One region of the Micromonospora sp. NPDC048040 genome, then DNA from elsewhere that is predicted to be linked to it. Evidence: riboswitches for the same ligand, from Rfam matches in the RefSeq annotation. Region 1 holds a riboswitch; each other region holds the start of a gene.

Region 1 (4,624 bases):
GTCGACCAGCTCCAGGACGGCCTCGGGGGCCTCGACGTGGGCGTTGTGGCCCAGGCCGGGCAGGGTGGCGACCGGCACGCCCAGCTCCTTGAGCTGGGCGTCGGTGACCATCGGGTCGTGCTCGCCGCGGGCCAGCAGCACCGGCACGTCCGTCGCCGCCAGCAGGGTCGGCAGGTCCGGCTCCCCCACCCCGAACGCGGCGGGGTCCATCGCCAGCCGCCAGCGGCCGTCGACCTGCCGCAGCCCGGCCTCGACCACGGGGTGGTCCGGCGCGAGGAGCCCGGTCAGGCCGGCCACCCGCAGGTACCGGCGGGCCGCCTCGTCCCGGCTGGCGAACCAGGTCACCGGTCGGGCGGCCAGCTCCCCGGCCTTCGCCAGCTCGGCCGGGGACCAGACGGCCTTGATGCCGAGCCCGACCACGGCGTCGACCGGCAGCCCGGCGCGGCGGGCGGCCAGCGCCAGCCCGACCACGCCGCCGAGGGAGTGCCCCAGCACGACGAGCCGGTCCCCCGCCGCGAGCCCCGCGGCGATCCGGTCGGCCAGCCCGGCGAACGAGTACGCCGGCAGCGGCGGCGACCAGCCGTGGCCGGCGAGGTCCGGCGCCAGCCATCGCCCCGCCCACCGGCGCTCCAGCAGCGGCGCCCAGGGCAGCCACACGTCCCCGGTCGCGCCCATGCCGTGCAGCAGCAGCAGGACGCGCCGGCCGTCCCGGTCACCCGATTCATCGACCATAGGCCGCAGTGTGCCACCCGCCGTACGCCCCGGCGAGGGCCGTGACCCGGAGACGACATCGGGCGCCGGCTCCCGGGGTGGGGAGCCGACGCCCGACGGGTGTCTTTCTCAGGCGGAGTAGCCGCGGGTGGCGGCCCAGTTCGCCAGGGCGATGGTGGACATCCAGTACGACGCGGTCGCCGGGTTCGCCGAGTCGGCGATCTTCACCAGCCGGCCCTCGTCCTGGTAGCCCACGACGGCGATGTAGTGGCCGCCGGGGAACGAGTGCCAGCCGCCGTCGGTGTCCGTGGCGCTGCCGGCGACGTTCACCACGACGCCCCGCCCGTCCGTGATGGCGGCGACGACGTCGGCCTGGAGCTGGTCCATCTGCGCCGGGGTCGCGGCACCGCCCGGGATCATCCGGGTCCGGTACGGGTCACCCTTCACCGTCGCGTTCAGCACCCGGGTGGTGTCCTCGGCCGAGTCGGTGCCCATCTCGTCGGTGCCCAGCTGGGCACCGAGGGCGTCCTGGCTGCGCGCGATGCCGGCGGCGCTGAGGGCGTGCCGGACGGCGGCCGGACCGCAGTTGTAGAAGGTGGTCTGGGCCTGGTAGTCGTAGTCCAGGGACTTCGCCTTCGGCGGCTTCGGCGGCTCCGGCTTGCGGGTCAGGTCCGGGTTCGGGGCGGCGCTGGTGGCGCTGGCCGACGGAGCGGCGCTGGACGCGGCCGGGGCGCCGGTCGACGGGGCCGCCGCGACGCGGGCGTCGCCGCGCGAGGCGACGGTGCCGTCCCGCAGCTCGCTCACGGCCACCGGGGCCTGTGCGGCGGCGGGTGCCTCGTCGGTGCCGGCCAGCAGCGCGCCGGTGCCCGACGCGAGCACGAGCGCCGCGGCCGACGCGGCGGCCACCTGGTACGGACGCTCGGACGTGAGGCGACGGAGCTGTCGCTTGAGGTGGTGCTTCACGGTTTCCTCCACGGGCTCGGGGGGTGAGCGGCCGCCGGTCCGCGCAGGGGGGACCGACCGCGCGGACGGCGTCCGGCGGTGGTGGACCACTCAGGGGATGCGCCCGGGATGCCGGGCGACGGGCGGTGACCGGTGGGTCAGCTCGCGGCGTGCGGTCGGGCGAGCGCGGGCACCGCGGCGCCGTGGAGGCGCCGGAACGACCGGGGGGCGGGTGGGTGCTGCACGGGGATGGAACTCCTTCCGACGCCGCCGACCGGGTTAGCTGACGGATTCGGGCGGGAAGAACGCCCTACCGTGGGCCGTGGCCCGCGGATTCACCCCGATGTTGCACTGGGTCCCCGGCTCGCCTGTTCACGATTAGGCGGGTCGGCGCGGCGTCGCCTCTTGCGATCGGGTACCGCACCGGACGGGCCGACACTACTGGTCGGCCCGCGCCCTGCCAACCCGCTTCCACCTGCTTAAACCTTGATCGAGGGACTTTTTTTGCGGTCAGTTCGGCACTGACGCGACTCAATGGGACGACCGTTTCCCGACGCACCTTGCGTCGACAACCGGACGAGCGACGGACATCGGCGCGGAATCGTCGGCGGGAATCGGCCGGGCCGCGCCGGATGACCGGTTCGGCACCGCTATGACCGGCGTCACGAAATTGCCCCGGCGGTTCAGCCCACCCGCGCGGGCCGCCAGCGCGCGGCGAGCGCGGGCCGACGCCCGGCGGACACCGGCCGGGCCGCCGGGAGCCGGCCCGGCCGGAGCTGGACCGCCGCCGCGTACGCCTCCCCGGCCAGCGCCCGCGCCGCCTCGGCGGCCAGGTCGGCGTCCCGCCACGCCAACCGTTCCCGCTCGGCGGCGGCCCGGTGGTCGGCCCGCCTCGCGGCGCGTACCGCCCGGGCCAGCGCGATCTCCTGCTCGACCGGGTGTCGGCGGGGATCCCAGCCGGCCCGGCGGCCGAACACCTCGCGAAGTTGGCGGGTGGAGAGGTCGCCGCGCCAGTGGGCCGCCACCGCCGCCTGGTGCAGCCAGCGCTCGCGGGCGGCGTACTCGGCGGGGGTGCGCGGGGTGCGCGGGGCGGGCAGGGCGGCGGCCCCGGTAAAGCGGCGGGCGGCGGTCTCCGCCTCGTCGTACGCCCGCCAGGCCCGGTCGGCCTCCTCCTGCGCGGCGAGCCAGTCGGCCCGCCGCCGCCGGGCGGTGCGGGCGGCCCGGCCCGCCGCGACGGCCACCTCCTCGGCGTAGCGGCGCAGGTCGGCCGCCTCCGCCTCGGGGTCGACCGCGGGCGGGGCGACCGGCTCGCCGTCGGGACGGACCCGCTCGGGGCGGGCGACCAGCACGGCGAGCACGGTCAGGGCCAGCAGGAGCAGGGCGGACCAGATGGCGACGGCCCGCGGCACCTCGATCAGGAACTGGTAGACGACGGTCTCCATGGTCGGCACCTCACGGGGAGCGAGTGCGGCAGCGGGGCGCACCCGGCGCCCGGATGGCGGGGCGCGGCGGTGCCACGTCCCGCCGCCGGGACGGGTGCGGGTGGTGGAGGGCGGAGGACGGGCGCCTTTGCCAACGCCTGCGACAGCGGAAGGTGCCCTTCCTACGCCGTTGCGGCGGGTGCGGTCGCGGGGCGCGTGCCCCGCGGGGCGGTGCGGATCACACGTGCGGCGGGCCCCGGGGGCCGACTGTCCCCGGGGTGTGCCCGGCCGGCGCGGGGACCGGGCCGACGGTGACGGCCCCGGCGGCTGCGCCCGGGTCGGCCGGAGCGGCGGGGTGGCCGGGGCCGGTGGCGGCCCGGTCAGCGGCGGCCCGGTCGGCGGCGACACCGTCGGCGACGACGCGGTGGTCGGCGACGACCACGGGCGGGTCGGCGGGTGCCAGCGTGACGGGGAGCGCCGGGGCCGGGGGCGCCCAGGTGTGAGCCGGGGGCGCCCAGGTGTCGGTCGACGGCACTCCGGCCTGGGCCGAGACGGCGGGAAGGGCCCCGGCGCCGACGGCGAACGCGACCGCGACGGCGAGGCCGGTCAGCAGCCGCGCGGCCCACCGCGCCACCCACCACAGGGGACAGGTGAGCGCGACGGCAAGCACGCGACCACGCTACCGCCGATGCCGCCGGTCCGCATCGCCGCCGGGCGTGTCCCGGGTGCGGCGGTCTCGGCGGCCCTCCGGCCCGGTGCTCGGCGCGTCCGGCCGTCCACCCCGGACCGCACGGACCAGGGTGGACGGGTGGTCCGGCCGCCCAGGTGGTCGACCTGGGCCGATGGACGCGGTCGTTTTACGCCCGGGGGCGCGGCCGGCCGGCGGTCGCAGGGGACTCGACGTACGCCGGTCGGTGGTCCGCCTCCGGCTCGGCGTGCCGGGGGCGCGGCACGACGCGCCCCCGCGCCCCCGGCACGGCCGGCGGTCGCTGCCGCGCGTCGGCCACACCCTCGACCGGCGGCGTCGGCCGGGCCGGGCGGCGCGGGCCGAGCAGCCGCATCATCGGCGTCTCGACGAAGCGGTGCAACGCTCCGGCGAGGGCCAGGTTGACCAGCAGGAAACCGAGCACCGCGGCCAGCCCCCACCAGCCGCGGTACCCGACGCCCCAGTCGCCGGTGAGCCGGAGCACGGTCACCATCACCAGCACGTGCACCAGGTAGAAGGCGAAGGAGACCTCGCCGAGCCAGACCATCGGCCGGGACCGCCACGGCGACCGCCGCCCGCGCACGTCCGCGTCCGCCGCCGCGGTGATGACCAGGATGTACGCCACCGAGAGCAACGCCGCCCACAGCTCGGCGCGTACCCACTGCGCGGCGACCACCCAGGTGGCCACGAAGACCAGGCTCGCCACCGGCAGGCCCGGCCCCCGCCACCGGCCGCGCCGCATCAGCTCGGCGGCGGCCACGCCCATCCAGAACTCCAGGGACCGGACGGGCGGGAATATCTGGGTGAACCACCAACGGCTCTCCTCGGGCACCAGGGCCTGGGC
Region 2 (4,624 bases), on a different contig from region 1:
CGACGCGCTGATCGTGGCGCAGACCAAGCAGCAGAACGACCTGGCGGCGAAGAAGAAGCAGATCGACGCCGACATCAAGAAGCTCGAGGCGTCGCTGCCGGTGACCACGGTCAAGACGGAGAAGTGCCCGACCATCAACGGCGTGGTCAGCGAGGCGGCCCGGACCGCCATCAAGACCGCCTGCGCCCAGGTCGGCGACCCGTACGTCTGGGGCGCCACCGGCCCCAACTCGTTCGACTGCTCGGGCCTGACCCAGTACGCCTACAAGGCGGCGGGCATCCACCTGACGCACTTCACCGGCGCGCAGTGGAACGAGGGCAAGGCCATCCCGCGCTCCGAGGCGCGCCCGGGTGACCTGGTGTTCTTCTTCAGTGACCTGCACCACGTCGGCCTCTACCTCGGCAACGACAAGATGGTGCACGCGCCCCGGGCCGGCAAGCCGGTCAACGTCTCCAGCATCAACACGATGCCGGTGGCCGGGTTCCGCAGGCCCGGCTGATCCCGCGCCACGCACGGAAGGGCCCCCGGTCGAGTAGACCGGGGGCCCTCGTCGTGCTCGGGAACGGCCTGCGCCGGTCCGGGCGAGCGGTGGGTCAGCGGGGCGCCTCCAGCGCGGAGGGCAGCACGTTCACGTCGTCCAGGTTGACGTACATGACCCGGTGGCCGAACTGGATCTGCACGTACCGGTTCTCGCCGCGGATCACCGTCCAGTCACCCGGCGACGACCCGTCGAACGTGACGGCCCGGTAGTACTCGCCGGGGAGCACCGTGCCGACGGCGTACCGCTGGCCGGCCGAGAGGGTGTACTGGAGCGGGGAGATCGGCTGGTACGGCACGCCGGCCGGGTAGGCCGCCTGCTCCGGGTACGCCCGGCCGTAGACCGGGATGGTGGCCCGGCCGTCCTTCGGGGTCACCACGAAGCCCACGGACCACTTCGCGGTCGGCTTCGAGGCGGGGTTGTGGAACCACGCCTTCTGGCCGAGGTACCAGATCGCGGTCCAGTCCCCCTGCACCTCGGCCAGGGCGTACGTCTGCCCGGCGGAGGCCCGGGCGCCGTGGTCGGAGATGTACATGGTGTTCGGGGTGCCGTCGGGCCGCAGCGCGATGTCGTTGACCAGTGGCGCGTCGTGGCTCGGCGCGCTGTGCAGGATCACCGCGGACGAGCCGCGCAGCGGGCAGGGAGCCACCGGCGGGGGCGGGTTCGGCACGCCGGGCGGCTGCCGGTTGCAGCCGGTGAACTGCGGCTGGTTGGTGGCGAAGTCCGGGTCGATGGTGACCAGCCCCGTGTGCGGCGTGCCGGTCGACGTGAACGGCGCCTTGAGCAGGTCGAAGTAGTGCGACCAGTCCCAGTACGGGCCCGGGTCCCAGTGCATGCCGCGCACGGTCGAGGCGACGGTGCCGGGGACGTTGTCGTGACCGATGATGTGCTGCCGGTCCAGCGGGATGTTGTACCGCAGCGCCAGGTGGCGGACCAGCTTGGCGGAGGTGCGGTACATCGCCTCGGTGTACCAGGTGCCGTGCCCCGCGAAGCCCTCGTGCTCCAGGCCGATGGACTTGGCGTTCACGTACCAGTTGCCGGCGTGCCAGCCGACGTTCTTGGTCTTGATGTGCTGGGCGATGTGGCCGTCCACCGAGCGCAGGGTGTAGTGCCAGCCCACCCGCCTCGGGTCCTTGACCAGGTTGACGCTGGGCCCGAAGTAGCCCTCGGTGTCGTGGATGACGATGTACTCGATCTTCTGCTGGGCCGGCCGGTCGGCGAGGTCGTGGTTGCCGTAGTCACCCACGGTCGGGCCGTACTGCGCGTAGGGCGCCGGGATCCACTCGCAGGAGATCGTGTCGGGGCACTCCAGCCCGTCGGGCCGGGCAACCTTGCGCAGGCCCAGCCGGTCCAGCCAGGAGCGTTCCGGCTGCACCGCGCGGGCGGCGAGGGTGACCTGCTGCCCGTCGTCGGTCAGCCGGCTGTCGCCGGCGGCGATGGCGGCGTACACCTCGTTGGCGAAGGCCGCCGCGGCGTCGGCGCTGTCCGCGCCGGAGTAGCGGGCCACCGCGCCGTACCAGGCCGCCGGGTCCGTGTCGGCGCCGACCGGGGCGCCGATCTCCTTCTGGTACGCGGCCAGCAGCGCCGCGCCACCCCGGATGTTGGCCGTGACGTCCGTGCGCAGCGCCTCCTCGCTGGCTCCGGTCAGCCCGGCGGCGGCGTCGAGCGTCCGCAGCGAGGCTTCGGCGGGGGGCTGGGCGGCTGGCGGCTCGTGCGCCCCGGCCAGGGACGGGCGGGAGTCGTCGCCCCGCGGGTCCTCGGTGCCCTCGTCGTGGTGGGTGCCCCCGGGCAGTGCGGCGACGTACTCGGCGTCGGTGAGGTGCATCGGTCCGAAGCCGCCGCTGGTGCTCGGCGTTCCGGCGTTGGTGTCCCAGCGGGACTGCAGGTAGGAGACTCCGAGCAGGACGCTCTCCGGCACGCCGTACTCCGCGGCCGCGGCGGCGTACTGCTGCTGCCGGTCGGTCGTCGGCGCGGCGGCGGCGGTTCCGGCGGCGGTGAGCGGCGTCGCCGCCAGGGCGGCCGCCACGGCGGCGGCCAGCAGGACGCGTCTGCTCCTCGATGTCGCTGACAGGTGCATCAGACCCCCAGGTCGGACGGGCGAATGTGGGGCCACCTTCGCCCCGGGCGCCACCTCCGGTCAATACCTTTCCATGCGTCACTTACTGAAGAAGGAAAATTTCGTCGACCGGAGTTACGCGCTCCCACCGGTCCACACGAATACGGTGTGTCACGGCGCGATGGGTTGCGGATCGATAACGACCGTCTCTACTCTGGTCATTCGTCGGCCGGCGACAGTCCGCCCATCCGGGCGGTAACGGTCCGACACCGCCGAGTCGCTCCCGAGCGAGCCGGGGACCCAGGTACCCCGGGGTGAATCCGCAGCACCTGCGGTAGGGCGTCCCCTTCCCGCCCGAACCCGTCAGCTAACCCGGTAGGCGGTACGGGAAGAAGGAGTACGGAGCCCGGTGGCACACCATGCCCCGCGGCCACCGTCGGCACGGTCGGCACCTGCCGGCCCGACGACGGCTGCGCCGCGCCCACGCTGGTACCGCTGCACCACCGCCCTCGCCGCCCTGGCCGCGTTCGCCGTCGTCCTGACCGGCGGCGCCACGGCGGCCCACGCCGAACCGACGGTCGCCGAGATCGAGCGCCAGATCGACGAGGACTGGAACAAGCTCGAACCGATCATCGAACGGCACAACGCCACCCGCCAGGACCTGGCCGCCAAACGCCGGCAGGCCGACGCCCTCGCCAAGCAGATCAAGCCCTTGGAACAGCAGGTCGAGCAGGCGATGGAGGAGGTCAGCGCGCTGGCCGTCCGCGCCTACAAGGGCGAGAACGTCTCCGCCGTCAACGCCCTGCTGGGCAGCCGCTCGCCCGACCAGATGATCGGCCAGCTCGAACTGCTCGACCGGTTCGCCCAGCACCAGCAGCAGGACGTGCGGCAGGTCGCCGAGCTGCGCGACCGGCTGGCCGAGAAGAAGGCCCCGCTCGACGAGATGGTCGTCCAACTCGGCCGGACGGAGGCCCAGCTCGCCGCGAAGAAGAAGCAGATCAACGCCGAGATCGACCGGCTGCAGAAGCTGCGGCTGCGGATCTACGGCAGCGGCGGCGGCGGTTCGCTGCGCCCCGCCCCCTGCCCGGCCAGCTACCCGGGTGGCGGGGCCGGCACCGCGGTCAAGTTCGCCTGCGCCCAGATCGGCAAGCCCTACGTCTGGGGCGCCGAGGGCCCGAACGCGTACGACTGCTCGGGCCTGATGCTCGCCGCCTGGGCGAAGGCCGGGGTCTCGCTGCCGCACAACGCCGCGCAGCAGCGCCGGGTCACCGCGACCGTCAGCCGGGGCGAGCTGCGTCCGGGAGACCTGGTCTTCTACTACAGCGACCTGCACCACGTCGGCATGTACGTCGGCGGGGGCTGGGTGGTGCACGCCTCCCGAGCCGGGGTGCCGGTGAAGATGAAGAAGGTCGACGACGGCCCGATCCACAGTTACGGCCGCCCCGGCTGAGTGGGTGAGGAACGGGCCCTTCCTGGCACACCCGGTGGCGGAAGGGCCCGTTCTCACGGCGACTGTCGGGTCAGCGGGTCGGCCAGGTACGCCAGTGCTGCCAGGAGCGGCTCGGGGTCGGGCCGCGCTGCCCCTGGTAGCGCGAGCCGTAGACGGCCGAGCCGTACGGGTGCTCGGCCGGCGACGAGAGCCGGAAGATGCAGAGCTGACCGATTTTCATGCCCGGCCAGAGGGTGATGGGCAGGTTGGCCACGTTGGACAGCTCCAGCGTCACGTGGCCGGAGAAGCCCGGGTCGATGAAGCCCGCGGTGGAGTGGGTGAGCAGGCCGAGCCGTCCCAGGCTCGACTTGCCCTCCAGCCGCCCGGCGAGCTGGTCGCCGAGGGAGATCACCTCCAGCGTCGAGGCGAGCACGAACTCGCCCGGGTGCAGCACGAACGGCTCGCCCTCGGGCACCTCGACCATCGACGTCAGGTCGTCCTGCTGCATCGCCGGGTCGATGTGGGTGTAGAGATGGTTGTTGAAGACGCGGAAGAGCTTGTCCAGGCGTACGTCGATGCTGGACGGTTGCACCAGCGTGGG
Region 3 (4,624 bases), on a different contig from region 1:
GCGGGTCGACGGCCGGCATCCGCGCGCGGAGCGGCACACCGTTGCCAGCGCGCCGCCGGTGCGCGACGATCGGGCGACGGCGACGGTGGGGAGACGGCGTGCTCAGACGGGATTCCTTCAGCTACACCGTCCAGGCGCGCTGCTCGCTCGCCGACGCCGCGGGGTTGCTCGCGGACCAGGCCCGGCAGCAGGACCTGCACCCGCTGATCGCCCGGGTCCGCCGGGTGTCGCCCCGTCGCGGCGCGCGGGCCAGCTACCTCATCACCGACCGGCTGGCCGTCGGGCCGCTGCGCCTGCCGGTCACCTACCGGGCCGACGTCCTGGTCGACGGGCCGGACGAGATCGTCACCGTGGCCCGGCAGTGGCCGGCCACCACGGTGCGCAACCGGACCCGACTGCGGGCCGAGCCGGACGGCGTGGTCCGGATCGACGTCGAGATCACCCTTGCCGCGCCGGTCCCGCTCTTCGGCTACGCCTTCCGCCAGGCGCGCGCCGCCCACCTCGGGCTGGCGGCCCGGCTCGGCGTTGCCCTCGGCGGGCACCCGCCGGAGTCACCGCCCGGCTGAGCCGGGCACCGACACGGCGAAATCCCCGGCCGTCGGCCGGGGAGGTGGCGGTGGGAGCGGTCGGCCCCGGTGACCCGCCCGCGGGTCACCGGGGCCGAACGTCAGTAGACCGACAGGTGCACGTGGTTGGTGTGGTCGCTGGACGGGTCGCCGTTGGCCCCGCTGTACGACTTCCAGCCGCTGCTGGGCAGCCAGATCTGCCTGTACCAGATCACGTAGAGCACGGCGAGCCGGTCGGCGTTCTTGACGAAGTACGCCGCCAGGTTGTTGCCGTACGTCCTGTCGCCGCCGGTGGCGTCGCCGCCGAACCCGCTCTTCTGTGCCGCGAAGTCGCAGGCCCGGCCCTTGGGGTGCTCGCCGGAGCCGCCGGGGCGGTAGCAGGAGACGTAGCGGGTGAAGCCGGCCGCCTTGGCCTGGTTCAGCGCGTGCAGGGTGCGCGGGGTGATGCAGCCGTTGGCGGGGGTGGGGTCGTTGACGCTGCACGACTCGGACGGCCAGGACCCGTCGGAGTTGCGTGGCGCCGGCTTCGCCGTCGCGGTGGAGCTGCCGCCCGGCCCGCCGCCACTTGCCTGCGACCGGTTGGCGACCGTCAGCGCCCGCTCCGCCTGCTCCTTGCGCTTGGCCATCACCGTGACCTGCTTGCGCTGCTCCCGGATCTCGCCGTCCAGGGCGAGCTTGGTGCGGGTGGCCTGGTCTCGGGTCTCCTGGAGCTCGCGGAGCGCCCGGTCCTCGTTGGCGGCCACCGCGTCGAGAGCGGCGGCCCGGTCCATGAAGCCGTCCGGCGAGCTGCTGTTGAGCAGGGCGGAAACCACCCCCAGCCGGCCGGTCCGGTAGGCCACTCCGGCGATCTCGCCGACCTTGCTGTTCCGCTCGGTCAGCTCGCTCTCGGTCGTCTTGAGCTGCGCGGCGAGCTGCTGCTGCCGCTTGACCGACGTGTCCAGCGCCCGCTTGGCGTCCAGGTAGCCCTTGCTGGCGGCTTCGAGCTGGGCCCGCAGGGCGGGCGTGCCGCCCTCCTGGTCCTGGCCGGGGGCTGCGGCGAGCAGGCCGGCCCGGGAGGCGGCCGCCGCGGGGGCGGTGGTGACCGGGGTGACCGCGGCGCCGAGGGCGAGCGTCGCGGCGATCAGGGCCGCCAACCGGGCGGCGCGTCGTCGTACAGGTGCCATCACTGGCATACACGTGTCCTTCCGTCAGCCGCCGACCGGGTTAGCTGACGGGTTTGGGACGGAAGATCCCTACCGCTGACGCGGATGCACCCCACGAACATGGTTCCCCGGTTCGCCCCGCCGGGCGATTAGGCGGCGGCCACCGCCGGCACCGGTGGGTGCCGCCTGGCGGAGGCCGGAGCCGAGCCTACCGGTGCCGGTGTGACTGGTGCAGCGCAGGTGACTGAGGGTGCCTGCCCGCTTACCGTCAAATCCGACATAAGTCAACAATACTCTCCCAGATTTAAGGCTGTGCTCATTACCACTCAACCGACCCGCAGGCCCCGGGAGACGCCCCCGGCTCGATCTGCAACGTCGCGTGCTCGATCTGGAAGTCCTCGTGCAGGGCCGTCCGGGCTGCGGTGAGCACCGCGCCGACCTCCGCGCCCGGCTCCATCGTCAGGTGCGCCGAGGCCACCTCCATCCCGGAGGTCAGCGTCCAGACGTGCAGGTCGTGCACCTCGGCCACGCCGGGCACGGCGGCCAGCCGGTCGTGCACCCTGGTGACCTCGAGGTGCTCCGGCGCGGCCTGCACCAGGATGCGCAGCGCGGCGCGCCCGAGCCGCCAGGTGCGGGGCAGGATGAGCATCCCGATCGCCACCGCGACCAGCGGGTCCGCCCACCACCAGTCGGTGACGGCGATCAGCAGGGCCGCGCCGATCACGCCGAGTGAGCCCAGCAGGTCGCCCAGCACCTCCAGGTACGCGCCCTGCATGTTGATGCTCTCCTTCGCCCCGGACCGCAGCAGGGCGAAGGCGGCCACGTTGGCGAGCAGGCCGAGCACGGCGACCGCGAGCATCGGGCCGGCGAGCACCTCCGGCGGGTCGCCGAACCGGCGTACGGCCTCGACGACCACGTAGACCGCGACGCCGGAGAGCAGCACGGCGTTGGCCAGGGCGGCCAGCACCTCCAGCCGGTAGAGGCCGAAGGTGCGCTGCGGGTCCGCGCCGGCGCGCCGGGTCGCGGTGATCGCCGCGAGCGCCATGCCGATGCCGAGCACGTCGGTGAACATGTGCCCGGCGTCGCTCAGCAGAGCCAGCGAGCCGGTGCGGAAGGCGGCCACCGCCTCCACCGCCATCAGGGCGCCGAGCAGCGCGAACGCCGCCCAGAGGCGGCCCCGGTGGCGGTGCGCGGCATTCGCGACCGACCCGTGGTGGTGGTCATGACCTGCACCCACGCGCCCACCTTCCGTCACCCGTCAGGACCCGGTTCAATCTATGCTCACATCGCAATATGTGCAAGTGATTGCCCGGCGGCGGTCGGCGACTCAGCCGGTCGGGACGACTCAGCCGGTCGGGTCGACGGTGGTCAGCCGCTGGGTGGCCCGCGACAGCGCGACGTAGAGCGTCCGTACGCCCGAACCCGGGTCGGCCCGGATCTCGCCCGGGGCGACCAGGACCACGCCGTCGTACTCCATGCCCTTGGCCTCCAGGCTGGTCACCACCTGCAGGCGCGGCGCGCCCAGCCCGCCCAGCCACCCGGCCACCTCGTCCCGGCGGGGCACCGGGGTGATCACGCCCACGGTGCCCTCCACCTCGGCCAGCAACGCCGTGGCCGCCGTCACCACGGCGGTCTCCAGCTCCGCCGGCAGCACCGCCAGCTCGACCGGGTCGACGCCGGTGGAGCGCACCGCCCTGGGCAGCGGGAGGTCCGGGTGCAGCCGGCGGATCTCGGCCGCCGCCACCGCGAAGATCTCCGCCGAGTTGCGGTAGTTCGTGGTCAGGGTGAAGTGGTGCCGCTTGCGCCGGCCCAGCGCCTGGTCCCGGGCGCGGGCCAGCTCCTCCGGGTCGCCGGTCCACGCCGTCTGCGCCGGGTCGCCCACCACCGTCCACGAGGCCAGCCGTCCGCGCCGGCCGATCATGCGCCACTGCATCGGCGAGACGTCCTGCGACTCGTCGACCACGACGTGCGCGTACTCCCGGTAGTCCTCCGGGCGCTGCCGCGCCGCCTCGCGGGCCGCGCGCTGCCGGTCGGCGAACGTGCTCAGCTCGCGGACCCCGCCGGCCAGCTGGAACGGGTCCCGCTTCGGCCGGGCCGGCTTCATCGGCTTGCCGAGCAGCGCGTCCAGCTCGTCCAGCAGCGCGATGTCGGCGATCGTCAGCCCGGCGCGGTCCAGGCTCCGGTACGCGTCGGTCAGCAGCCGGATCTCGGCGCCGGAGAGGATCCCGCCGGCGTACCGGCGCAGCCGGTCGGGGCGGGCCAGCCAGCCCAGCACGTGCCGGGGGTGCAGCCGGGGCCACCACGCCTTGAGGAACTCCCGGAACTCCGGCCGCTCGGCGATCTCGTCCTCGAACGCGCGCTGCTCGGGCAGCCGGCCGATGCCCAGCCGACGGGCCTGCGCCCAGAGCGCGGCGAAGACGCCGTCGAAGCCGGCGCGGCGCACCTCGTTGCGGCGGGCGCCCCGGGGCATCGCCCGCTCCCGGATGGCGTCCAGCTCGCGGCGGTCCAGCCGGAGCAGCTCGCCCCGGTAGAGCAGGCGCAGCTCGGCCGGACCGTCCGGCACCGCGTCCCGGGCCGCCCGTTCCAGCACCCGGCGCATCCGCAGCGAGCCCTTGACCGCCGCCACGGCGGGCGGGTCGGTGCGGGTGGCGCTCATGCCCGGGAACAGGGTGCCCAGCGAGTGCAGTGTGGCGGTGTCCTCGCCGAGCGAGGGCAGCACCGAGGCGATGTACTCGACGAAGACCGAGGACGGGCCGACCACCAGGATGCCGCCGCCGGCGTACCGGCTGCGGTCGGAGTAGAGCAGGTACGCGGCCCGGTGCAGGGCGACCGCCGTCTTGCCGGTGCCCGGGCCGCCGGAGACGATCGTCACCCCGGAACCGGGGGAGCGGATGGCCTCGTCCTGCTCCCGCTGGA
Region 4 (4,624 bases), on a different contig from region 1:
GGGGCGTCCTATCTGCGCAGCACCGAGACCGTGGCGAGCCGCAGGCCGACCGGCCGGGACGGCGGGGCACGGGGCGACCGGGCCGGCCCGCCCGACCCCTGGCCCGCCAGGCCGGCGGCCTGCACGCCGGCCAGCAGCAGCACGGCGAGCAGCAGCGGAACGGCGAGCGCGCCCAGCACCGCCAGGCACACGCCCCACCAGGGCAGCTCGCCGCCCGCCCCGCCGGACGGGAGGAACCGCTCGTGCGGGCAGTCGCCCGGGCAGCCCACGACGCCGGACAGCGCCGCCGGGACGACGTACGCGATGGCGGGGTCCTGACCGAGCGGCGCGGCGGTGTCGTGGCGGGGCAGCGCGGCGGTGACCTGACTGAGCGGCGCAAAGGTGTCGTGACGGGGCAGCGCCTGCGCCGCGCCGCCGTGCGCACCGGCTGCGGCAACGGCGTGCGCGGAAACCTCGGCGGGATGGCCCACGGCGTGCGAGCCGTGGCCGAGGGTGTGCATCGCGGCCAGGCCGAACAGCGTGCCGACGAGCAGCAGCAGCCGGACCCATCGCCCCGCCGTCACTGTCGCCGCCGCCCGCACACCGACCACGGTAGCCCCCGGGGCCGGCGCGTCTGGGGGCGACCGGCGCACCCGGCGGCGAATCCACCCCGGACGAGACCGCCGTGTCGGCCACGACGGGACCGTCGACCCGCGGTGACCGGGCGGCGACCAGCGGTCGCCGGACGGGACGGCCCGCGGCCGACACCAGCCCTCACGACCTGCGGCCGGATGTCGGGATGGCTACCATTCGGCCGGTGGCCTCCGCACTCCGCGCCGCCCGCACCGCTGCCCCGACCGGGCGGCGGTATCGAGCGACCGCGACCGGCCGGGCCGGGCCGTCGCGGTGCGTGACCGGCCCGCCACCACAGGGCGATCCACGGCGGCGGCCACCCGGGCACGCCGAACCGACCGGCCCGCCGGCACGTACCCCGCCCTGGATTCGTTGGGAGACACTCGATGGGCGCCGACCACACCCGTCCCGCACCGTCCGCCCCGCCGGGGGTGCGACGGATCCTCGTCGCGACGGTGGTGCCCCTCTTCGTCGCCACCCTGATCGCGGCCCTGCTGCTCTGGCCGTGGGACGCCCCGGACGCCGCGCCCGGCACCGATCCGCCCCGCCACCACGGCACGGTGACCCGGGTGGTGACGGAGCCGTGCCCGCCCACCCCGGAGGCGCCGGAGGGCGCCCCGGGCGCCGCGGAGGGCCCCTGCGGCACCGTGACCGTACGCGTCGACGACGGCCCCGACGCCGGCCAGCAGGTGGAGACGCCCGTACCGGCAGGGCCGGGGGCGCCGACGGTCGCGGTCGGCGACGAGATCATTCTGGTCCAGCTCACCGATCCCGCCGACCCCTCGGCGAGCGCCTACAACATCGCCGAGCACCAGCGCGGCGAGCCGCTGCTCTGGTTGGTGGTGCTCTTCGCCGCCGCGATCGTCGCGTTCGGGCGGTGGCGGGGGCTCGCGGCGCTGGCCGGCCTGGCGGCGAGCTTCGCCATCCTGCTGACCTTCGTGCTGCCCGGCATCAGCGCCGGCAGCCCACCGCTGCTGGTCGCGGTCGTCGGCGCGGCACTGATCATGTTCGTGGTGCTCTACCTGACGCACGGGGTGACCGCGCAGACCTCGGTCGCCGTGCTCGGCACGCTGGGCAGCCTGGTGCTGACGGGCGTGCTCGGCACGATCGCCACCGCGGCGACCCACCTGACCGGGTTCGGCACCGAGGACGCCACCACGCTGTCGATGTTCCAGGCCGACGTCGACCTGCACGGCCTGCTGCTCGCCGGGATCATCATCGGCTCGCTCGGCGTGCTCGACGACGTCACCGTGACGCAGGCCGCGACGGTCACCGAGCTGGCGCACGCCAACCCGGGGCTGTCCCGGATGCAGCTGTACCGGGCGGCCACCCGGGTCGGCCGCGCGCACATCGCCTCGACGGTGAACACCATCGTGCTGGCGTACGCCGGGGCCTCGCTGCCGGTGCTGCTCCTGCTGACCGCCGACTCCCGGGCGGTGAGCCAGATCCTGACCAGCGAGTTCCTGGCCCAGGAGATCGTCCGCAGCGCGGTCGCCACCCTGGGCCTGATCGCCGCCGTGCCGCTGACCACCGGGCTCGCGGCCGTGGTGACCACGGCCGGCCGGCGCGGCGGTGAGTCAGCCGACCGCGGCGCACCGCCGACCCCGCCTGCTCCCCGACCGGCGGCCGACCGGTCCGAGGCGCTGGAGGCCCTCAGCGGGCCGCGCGCCGGAAACACCCCCTCCGCCGCCCCCGCCGGGTGGCCCGACCGCGACGGGAGCACGGACACCGCATGGTGAAACTCCTCAGCGTGACCGATCAGGACGTCCCGCCTGATAAACGCGTCACTGCTCACCCTCCGCCGTTACGAAATAACGCATTTAGTCGGCTTAGGGACGTAGATCCCCGGCAGGGCTCTCGGGTAACCTCGCTGCCGGTCACCGCCGAAGGCGCGCAGCGGCGCCTGCGGTGCCGCCGCCCAATCGCCGCCAGGCGAGCCGGGGACCCAGGTACGTGGGGTGAATCCGCGACAGCGGTAGGGGCCACTTCCGCCCCGAACCCGTCAGCTAACCCGGTCGGCGGTCGACGGAAGGGAAAAATGTGACGGCACCCCTACGCCGCTGGTTGACACCTGTGGTGGCCGTGATCGCCGCCCTGGCCGTCTTCGCCGGGCCCCTCCCGGCGGCGGCCGCACCCACCCCACCGCCCCAGCCCTCCGGCCACGGGGACGACGAGCCCAAGCTGCTCAACGACCTGATCGAGACGCGGAACCGCAACTACGTCCAGGCCAAGGCGAAGCTCGCGAAGTCGAAGAAGCGCCAACTGGAACTGGCCCTGGAGGTCGACCGGGCGCAGGCCGACCTGGCAGCGCTGGCCCCACAGGTGAGCCAGATCGCCGCCCAGTCCTACCGGACCGGGCGGATCGGCGCGGTGTCGATGCTGCTGGACACCGCCAGCCCCGACTCGTTCGTCAAGCGCGCCGCCGCCCTCGACGAGCTGAACCTGGTCAACTCCAAGAAACTCGCCGAGGTGAACGCGGTCAAGAACCGCGCCGAGCAGGCCAAGCTGGCGCTCGACGCCGAGGTTCGCGAGCAGACGAAGCTGACCAACGAGATGGCCCGCGGCAAGCGCGAGGCGGAGAAGGCGCTCGCACTGGTCGGCGGCAGGGGGCTGACCAGCGGCAAGGTGGTCGCCACCTCGCCGGTGGCCCGGATGGCACCGGGTCGTACTGCCGACGGCGACTGGAAGCCCCTGTCCTGCACCGAGGACGACCCCACCACCTCCGGCTGCATCACCGCGCGCACGCTGCACATGTACAAGGAGGTCAAGCGGGCCGGCTTCAACCGCTTCGTCGGCTGTTACCGCTCCGGCGGGCCGTACGAGCATCCGAAGGGCCGGGCCTGCGACTGGTCGCTGCAGAGGAGTGGCTTCTCCCCCTGGCACAACGACGACACCTACATGTACGGCAACAACCTGACCGCGTTCCTGGTCCGTAACGCCGACCGGCTCGGCATCTACTACGTGATCTGGAACCGGCAGATCTGGTTCCCGGCGACCGGCTGGAAGTCCTACAGCGGCCCGTCGAACCATACGGACCACGTGCACGTGTCGCTGCTCTGACGGCAGCCAACGACAGGGCCGCCCCGCAGTCGCGGGGCGGCCCTGTCGGCGTCTGTCGCCGTGTCGGCGTCCGTGACCCTGCTTGCGTCCACGGCCTGTGGTCGCCCGTGGCCCTGCCGACGCCTGTGGCCCTCGTCGCCGGGCGTCGTCGGGCGTCCGGGCCGGGCCGCCGGGCGAGCGCGGGAACCGGTCAGGCGAGGGCGGCGCTGGCGGCCGGCTGTGCCCCGTCGACCGCGCCCGGCCCGGTGGGCGCGGCGGCGACCCCCCGCGGCTCGCCGGTCGGCACGGCGGTGACCGCCCGCGCCTCGCCGGCGGCCAGCCGGTACGACATGCCCACGACGGCGCAGCGCCCGGCGGCAACCTCGGCGGCGAGTACGGCCGACCTGTCCAGCATCGCCTCGACGGTCTGCGCGATGTGGATGTCGACGATCCGGTCGATGTCGTCCACGCCCTCGGCGGCGGCGCGGCGCAGGCTGGGCACCACGGCGTCCACCACGGCGCGCAGGTGCCCGGCCGGGGGCGCGCCGGTGGCGTCCGCCGCACGGGCCGCCTGGACGGCCCCGCAGGAGTCGTGCCCGAGGACCACCACCAGCGGCGTGCGCAGGACCGTCACGGCGTACTCGACGCTGCCCAGCACCTCGGGGCCGACCGTGTGCCCGGCGGTGCGCACCACGAAGAGGTCGCCGAGGCCGCGGTCGAAGATGATCTCCGCGGCGAGCCGGGAGTCGGAGCAGCCGACGATCACCGCGAACGGGTGCTGCCCGTCCGCGACCGCGGCACGATGCCCGGCGTCCTGGTTGGGGTGGCGTGGAGTGCCGGTGACGAACCGGTGGTTGCCGGCCTGCAACTCGGCGAACGCCTGCTCCGGGTCGCCGGGAGTGGGGAGCGCGTCCCGCACGGCGGTCGAGCCCCCCGGTGCCGGCTCCGACGGCTTCCGCTCCGGGCCCGGCTG

What was found. Region 1 has a riboswitch for cyclic di-AMP ahead of ACZ6O2_RS15090 (C39 family peptidase). Riboswitches for the same ligand answer to the same signal wherever they lie in the genome.
Region 2: linked by a shared signal. The riboswitch ahead of ACZ6O2_RS09470 (C40 family peptidase) and the one ahead of ACZ6O2_RS15090 (C39 family peptidase) in region 1 are both predicted to bind cyclic di-AMP.
Region 3: linked by a shared signal. The riboswitch ahead of ACZ6O2_RS04715 (coiled-coil domain-containing protein) and the one ahead of ACZ6O2_RS15090 (C39 family peptidase) in region 1 are both predicted to bind cyclic di-AMP.
Region 4: linked by a shared signal. The riboswitch ahead of ACZ6O2_RS07675 (coiled-coil domain-containing protein) and the one ahead of ACZ6O2_RS15090 (C39 family peptidase) in region 1 are both predicted to bind cyclic di-AMP.

The regions. Positions count from the first base shown of each region.
Region 1 is NZ_JBVJGT010000012.1:78,241-82,864, reverse strand. Features, by position in the region: gene ACZ6O2_RS15095 (alpha/beta fold hydrolase) at 1-732, opposite strand, end outside; gene ACZ6O2_RS15090 (C39 family peptidase) at 841-1,686, opposite strand; cyclic di-AMP (ydaO/yuaA leader) riboswitch at 1,907-2,048, opposite strand; gene ACZ6O2_RS15085 (hypothetical protein) at 2,337-3,095, opposite strand; gene ACZ6O2_RS15080 (hypothetical protein) at 3,313-3,744, opposite strand; gene ACZ6O2_RS15075 (acyltransferase family protein) at 3,932-4,624, opposite strand, start outside.
Region 2 is NZ_JBVJGT010000006.1:49,434-54,057, forward strand. Features, by position in the region: gene ACZ6O2_RS09460 (C40 family peptidase) at 1-499, shown strand, start outside; gene ACZ6O2_RS09465 (N-acetylmuramoyl-L-alanine amidase) at 594-2,615, opposite strand; cyclic di-AMP (ydaO/yuaA leader) riboswitch at 2,855-2,991, shown strand; gene ACZ6O2_RS09470 (C40 family peptidase) at 3,004-4,044, shown strand; gene dcd (dCTP deaminase) at 4,115-4,624, opposite strand, start outside.
Region 3 is NZ_JBVJGT010000003.1:39,489-44,112, forward strand. Features, by position in the region: gene ACZ6O2_RS04710 (SRPBCC family protein) at 99-566, shown strand; gene ACZ6O2_RS04715 (coiled-coil domain-containing protein) at 668-1,729, opposite strand; cyclic di-AMP (ydaO/yuaA leader) riboswitch at 1,743-1,874, opposite strand; gene ACZ6O2_RS04720 (cation diffusion facilitator family transporter) at 2,028-2,945, opposite strand; gene ACZ6O2_RS04725 (HelD family protein) at 3,054-4,624, opposite strand, start outside.
Region 4 is NZ_JBVJGT010000004.1:225,263-229,886, reverse strand. Features, by position in the region: gene ACZ6O2_RS07685 (hypothetical protein) at 9-581, opposite strand; gene ACZ6O2_RS07680 (YibE/F family protein) at 999-2,351, shown strand; cyclic di-AMP (ydaO/yuaA leader) riboswitch at 2,518-2,649, shown strand; gene ACZ6O2_RS07675 (coiled-coil domain-containing protein) at 2,653-3,672, shown strand; gene ACZ6O2_RS07670 (carbonic anhydrase) at 3,863-4,624, opposite strand, start outside.